2 regions of the Agarivorans sp. Z349TD_8 genome follow, and region 2 is predicted to be linked to the other one. Evidence: predicted binding sites of a transcription regulator. Region 2 holds the regulator's gene; the other holds the start of a gene.

Region 1 (3,423 bases), 1.5 Mb from region 2:
CGAGCAAACTTGCTAATTGCTCAGCATCTTTCCAAGAAGCCAAAGCAACTGGTGCTTGTAAAAAGGCTGCCGCATCAAGCGCCGCTTTAACCTTGACCGTCATGCCGTCGGTAATCACCCCATCGTCAATCAACTGTTGCGCCAATTGACCGTCAAGCTTAGCAATTAACTGCTTATTTTGGTCTAATACACCTGCAACATCAGACAATAACACCAACTGCCCTTGAAGTAATTGACACACCGTTAAGGCCGCTTGATCTGCATTGACATTATATAATTCACCATCACTTCCAATCCCTATCGAACTAATCACAGGGACATGGCCCAGCTCAATTAAACTGTTCAGTAACGCCGGGTTTGCAGCTGAGGCTTCGCCTACATGCCCTAAACGCGGATCCATTGGTGTCACCCGACAAGAGCCTGCATCACTTAAACACAAACCAACCGCTGACAGTCCAGACTTCAGTGCTCGCGCTAATAGCAATTTATTACTAGTACCCGCTAAAGCACCCACCACATAGGGGATTTGCTCTTTAGGCGTAATCCGCAAACCATCAAGTTTTTCTGAGACAAAGCCGGTTTTCGCCAATACGTCTTCGACAACTACGCCACCACCGTGTACTAAAACAATAGGCTGAGAAACTGCCTCTAAAGCGGCAAATAAATTATCTAAGGCGTGGGAATTATTCAATACCGCACCACCTAATTTAATCACTAAAGTTTTCATACAGAACCTTAAACTAATGCCGTTGTGGCGGCAAAGCCATTGCGAATATTGAGGCACTGAATAGCCTGACTAGCGGCCCCCTTCAACAAGTTATCTTCCGCAGAAACCACAATCAGATCATCGCCCTGCTGTTGCCAAGCCAAATCGATAAATGGCGTATATTCTACTTTAGTAATCGATGGCCATTCGTCTGCTAATAAACGCACAATTTGTTGCCCCGCATAAGCTTGTTGATAAGCTTCATTCACCTGCTCTGGTGTAGTTCCCGGTTTTAAAATGACATTAATCGTCGCTAAGATACCGCGCTTAAAATTGCCAAGATGTGGCGTGAAGATCACCGGATGACCGAGATGCGTGGCGATTTCCGGTTGGTGACGATGCTTAAATACACCATAAGGACTTAGGCTCACCTCGCAGAAGCTACTATTTAAAGACGCTTTGCGCCCAGCGCCACTCACACCACTGGTTGCGTTAATTACCGCTTTACTATTATCAGCAATCAAACCCGCCGCCGCCAAAGGTTTTAAGGCCGTTAAAGAAGCCGTAGGATAACACCCCGCCACCGCGACTAAATCAGTTTGTTTAATCTGCTCGGCATTCCATTCAGCTAAACCATAGACCGCTTTATCCAGTAATTCGGGATATTGGTGAGTAAAACCATAGTAGGTTTCATAAAACTCGGCATCTTGCACCCGAAAAGCACCCGAGAGATCAAATACCTGACAACCAGCAGCTAAAAAGGCCGGCGCCAAATCATGACTAACTTCATGTGCGGTTGCCAACAACACAATGTCAACATTGGCAAAAGTACTGGCGATATCAGCCACCATTAGAGGCTGAACTGGTGCATCAACAATACCGCGTAATCGACCATGTAAACTGGATAAAGACTTACCCGCATCGAGACTTCGCTCGGAGACAAATAAGCCTGCAAGTTGTAACTGCGGATGGCGACTCACATAGCCTGCCAACTCCGCTCCGGTATAACCACTCGCTCCAATAATCGCAGCCTGTAACATCGTGTCTTCGTTCCCTTCACATTGGTAATATTTTCATTTGTGACAAAGCTTAGCGCCGCTGACAAGTTTAATAAAAAATCATTATTTTAAACAAGCTGAACCAAGCTATGCTTCAATTATTGCGGAGCATACCACAAGTAATTCGTTATGCAATAATAATGCATTTTTATTTATTGTAATATTTGTAAAAAATACTAAAATCGTGGCTAATCCTCTAAATTTACCGATGACCATGAGATACGCAATAGGCCTGAGCGCTTGATCCACCTCAAAGGAACTCAGGTTACCTGTAATTTTATTACAGGTGCTTTGACTATAAGCGCAGTCTTAGGTATGTTTTTGGGCTAGGAATAGGGTAATTTAGTAAATTAATTTCAATAATCGCTAGCATACGCCAACAGTAAAGGAAAAAGAATGAGCCAGAATTTGCCTCAGGAAACCAATGCGTCATTACGAGGAAATGTAAATTTACTCGGACAGCTACTTGGTAATACGATCAAAAGCCATATGGGCGAGGCTTTCCTCGAGAAAGTAGAAACGATCCGTCAGCTAGCAAAAGCGTCACGCAGCAATGATGAACAAGCGCGTGAGCAGCTATTAGAACTATTACGAAATTTAAGCGATGATGAGTTATTACCTGTAACTCGCGCCTTTAGCCAATTTTTAAATCTGGCTAATATCGCCGAACAATTCCATACCATTTCTCGCAATTGTGAAGGCAGTACCTGCACCACCGATCCCATCGATTTGGTATTTCAAAAATTAAAACAAGAGCAACTTAGCGAAGCAGAAATTCATCACGCAGTTGCCCAACTCAATATCGAATTAGTCTTAACGGCCCACCCCACCGAAGTGACTCGCCGAACACTAATCAATAAATACGTGAGTATTAATGATTGTCTCGACTGGTTAGAATTAGACTTACCGCAACGAGAGCGGGATAATTTGATGGGTCGCCTAGAGCAACTGATTAATCAAGCTTGGCACACCGACGAAATCCGTAAGCTACGCCCAACCCCAGTTGACGAAGCCAAATGGGGCTTTGCCGTAATTGAAAACTCATTGTGGCATGCTGTTCCTGAATTTGTTCGACAATTAGATAAGAAACTCAGTAATCACTTCGACATGCGTCTTGCTTTAGATAGCGCTCCTGTGGTGTTTTCATCATGGATGGGCGGAGACCGAGATGGTAACCCCTTTGTCACCGCAAAAGTGACTGAAGAAGTATTACTTTCAAGCCGTTGGGTCGCTGTAGATTTATACCTGAAGGAAATTCAGAAGCTAGTCAGTGAATTGTCGATGAGCGATGCAAATCAAGCCTTGCTTGAGCAAACTGGCACTCAGAGCGAACCTTATCGTGCGCTACTTAAAGTATTGCGCAGTGAACTACAAGAAACCCACGACTACCTTACCGCGAAGTTGAAAGGTCAGTATACAGAAGCCCGCGACATCGTAGTGAATACCGAACAGCTGCGGGAACCGCTCGAGCTATGTTACTACTCACTACAAGATTGTGGCATGAGCATCATCGCCGATGGGACTCTACTCGACCTATTACGTCGTATCGCCTGCTTTGGCATCAACTTATTGCGCTTGGATATTCGCCAAGACAGTGGTCGTCACGAAGAAGTTTTTTCAGAACTGAGCCGTTATTTGGGCTTGGGCGATTATGCGCAT
Region 2 (3,423 bases):
TGAAGGAACTGCCCATCACTCTTATTCTAAGACCATTCAATTTTAATACTTTGTCCACCCAAGTGTGGGACTTAGCCTCATTAGAACAGTTAGAACAGAGTGCTTTGGCGGCACTCACCATTTTGCTGGCTGGTATTATTCCGGTGATCATCATGAGTCGCAATATTGGTTTATCAGAGCCTCGTCGATAAGGAAGTTTAGCCTCCATGAGTATAGAGTTACGCCAAGTTAATCATTACTACGGTAAGCAGCAAGCACTAAAAGATGTTAGTTTAACGGTGGATAGCCACCAAATTGTTGCCTTACTTGGGCCATCAGGTTGTGGAAAAACCACCTTACTAAGATTGATTGCAGGTTTAGAACGTTTGCAAAGCGGTGAGCTTTATTTGCAACAAAAATTAGTGGCAGCGCCCGCTAAAGGGATTCATCTGCCTCCTGAGCAACGTGCGATAGGCATGATGTTCCAAGACTACGCGCTCTTTCCGCACATGACTGTTCGCGCTAATATTGAATATGGTTTCGCTACTCGTCAAGACCTACCGCAACGACGTCAATGGGTTCAAGATAGCTTAGCAAACATGGGCATGAACGGTTTGCTGGAGCGCTTCCCACACACTTTATCCGGAGGTCAGCAGCAACGTGTCGCCTTACTTCGGGCGCTTGCTCCTGAGCCAAGTACGCTGCTACTTGACGAACCATTCTCGGCCTTAGATGAGCATTTACGTCAACAGGTGCGAGAAGAAACCCTCGATATTTTAAAGAAGAGTGATACGCCGGCGTTAATGGTCACCCATGATCCTTTCGAGGCAATGTTTATTGCCGATCGAATTGTCGTGATGGAGCAGGGTAAAATCATTCAAGATGACACGCCACAACAACTCTACAATCAGCCAAAGAATGCTTTTGTTGCCGCTTTATTTGGCCCGAGTAATCGATTTTCCTCCAAGGTGCGGCAAGGAAAAGTGGTGACGGCTCTGGGCTCATTTGCGGCAGAGCAATTTGCCGACGAGCAAGCAGTTGAAGTGATCGTGCGGGCCAAAGATGTCATGGTTCATCAACTCGAAAATAGTGAGATGATTGAAGCAACTATCATTTCAGTTCATCCCATGGGTAACGAAACCCATTTTAGGCTGCGATTAGCCGCGCTACCAGAGCAGGTTTTACATGCTCGCATGCGCGATCATTGGCAGGCTGAACCTGGGGTTAAAGTTTGGTTATCGGTGGAACATTTAGCGGCTTTTGTCTTCCCCAAAGCTTAGTTTGGGGAAGGGGCCATTAGGTGCTAACTGATTTCGAATAGTTCTTTGACTGATTGAAATACGTCAGCAATGTCAATTTGACGGGTAGGGGTGATAAAAATGGTATCGTCTCCGGCAATGGTGCCAAGGATCCCTTCGGCCTTACCTAAAGAATCCAATAGGCGAGCAATTAATTGTGCAGCCCCTGGGCTGGTATGAATGACAATTAGTGCATCGTTGAAGTCCATTTCTAAAACCAAGATTTTAAGTTGGCTAGAAACGGTCGGGACCCCCAATTCGGCAGGTAAACAGTAAACCATTTCCATCTTGGCATTGCGGGTGCGAACCGCCCCAAATTTGCTCAACATTCGTGAGACTTTAGATTGGTTAATGTTTTCAAAACCTTGCTCCTGCAAGGCGGTAACGATTTCAGCTTGCGAACCAAATCGTTCTTCTTTTAACAGTGATTTAAAGGCTTTTATTAACTGTTCTTGTTTATCGCTATATTTCATCGGTGATCCGAGCTTATAAATCCGCAGTTATTGTCGCCAACTTTAACTCTTATATCAACTTTATTCCCCTTTTGTGCATATAAATGCATAGTTTGGCACACTATTCGGTAGTGAAGTTCTCGCTATGAGTTGTTCGAGTGAGCAAAGCTGCATTATCATAGTTGTAAAGACATGATGAGTAATCACTTATGCGCTGCAAATTTTTGTTATTTCTATCCTTAATATTGATACATTTTGCTCAGGCAGAGGAGCTACCATTACGGGTTGTCACCGAAGCTTCATATCCGCCTTTTGAGTCGTTTGACCAAAATAAGCAGCTGGTGGGTTTTGATATCGATCTCGCGAAGGCCCTCTGTATGCAGATGAAAAGAGAGTGTCAGTTTTATCACCAACCCTTCGATAGTCTATTGGGCAGTGTGGCGGTCGGGCACTATGATTTTGCGATTTCAGCCTTGGATATTACTGAGCCTCGCCAGCGTTTAGTGAATTTTAGCCACGCTTATTTTGACAATATCGCAGTCTATATTACCAAAGCTGAGTATAAGCTCACATCTCAGTCGGTGGTTGCAGTACAGAATGGTTCCAGTTTCCAGCGTTTCTTGCGTCGCCAACGTAAAGCCATATTCTCTATTTCTTACCCTAGTTATCAATTGGCTTTGCAGGATTTGCTGCAAGATCGTATTGATGCTGTGCTGCTGGATTCTGCTGCGGCGCATTATTGGTTAGTAAAACACCCACAATATGTGCTCCAAACTGATAGAACTTATCCAGCAAGTGGTTTAGGTATTGCTGTGTCGAAACAAGATCAGCGTTTACTCCAGAAAATTAACGATGCATTGAAAGTGTTAAAAAGTAATGGCGAGTATCAGGCTATCTACCAAGCTTATTTTAAGTAGCAAATACAGTTAGACCAAGGTCTAAAACGAGTTGTTAAAGTGTGATTGAGTCGGTCTTTTAGTGTTTTATAGTTGCTTTAAAAATGTTGCTAAATTGTATTTCTTTATAGATTCCGCTATCTTGTGTGTGTCTTTAAAGATTACCCCTCTACCACAATAAAAAAGCATGGAGAAGTTGGATGAAAGTAGCCGTATTAGGTGCCGCTGGCGGAATAGGTCAAGCCCTTTCATTACTATTAAAAACTCAATTACCTGCGGGTTCTGAACTTTCACTTTATGATATCGCTCCTGTTACTCCTGGGGTTGCGGTTGATTTGAGCCATATCCCGACTCAAGTCGCAATACAAGGATTTGCAGGAGAAGACCCGACACCTGCCTTGGAAGGTGCTGACATTGTATTAATTTCAGCGGGTGTGGCGCGTAAACCTGGAATGGATCGCTCTGATTTATTTAACATTAATGCAGGTATTGTTAAAAATTTAATTGAAAAAGTTGCCGCGACTTGCCCAAGCGCGTGTATTGGTATTATCACCAACCCTGTCAATACGACTGTGCCTATTGCCGCGGAAGTACTAAAAAAGGCGGGTGTTTACAATAAGAGTAAACTTTTTGGGGTGACAACCCTCGATGTGATCCGCTCAGAAACTTTTATTGCGGAAGCCAGAGGCCTCAACCCTGCAGATATAAAACTTAATGTGATTGGTGGTCACAGCGGGGTGACAATTTTACCTTTGCTATCGCAACTAGACGGTATTGAATTTAGCGATGATGAAATCG

Evidence for each region. The regulator ArgR, encoded in region 2, controls arginine synthesis, uptake and breakdown. The targets are predictions, from matches to a motif close to ANTGAATANNTATTCANT.
Region 1: a site for ArgR is predicted at 1,904-1,921, ahead of argC (N-acetyl-gamma-glutamyl-phosphate reductase). Genes of this name have one in related genera too.

The regions. Positions count from the first base shown of each region.
Region 1 is NZ_CP194037.2:518,829-522,251, reverse strand. It holds gene argB (acetylglutamate kinase) at 1-727, opposite strand, end outside; gene argC (N-acetyl-gamma-glutamyl-phosphate reductase) at 736-1,746, opposite strand; gene ppc (phosphoenolpyruvate carboxylase) at 2,161-3,423, shown strand, end outside.
Region 2 is NZ_CP194037.2:4,090,684-4,094,106, reverse strand. It holds gene ACRRS1_RS18330 (ABC transporter permease) at 1-191, shown strand, start outside; gene ACRRS1_RS18325 (ABC transporter ATP-binding protein) at 207-1,259, shown strand; gene argR (transcriptional regulator ArgR) at 1,283-1,750, opposite strand; gene ACRRS1_RS18315 (transporter substrate-binding domain-containing protein) at 1,939-2,646, shown strand; gene mdh (malate dehydrogenase) at 2,826-3,423, shown strand, end outside.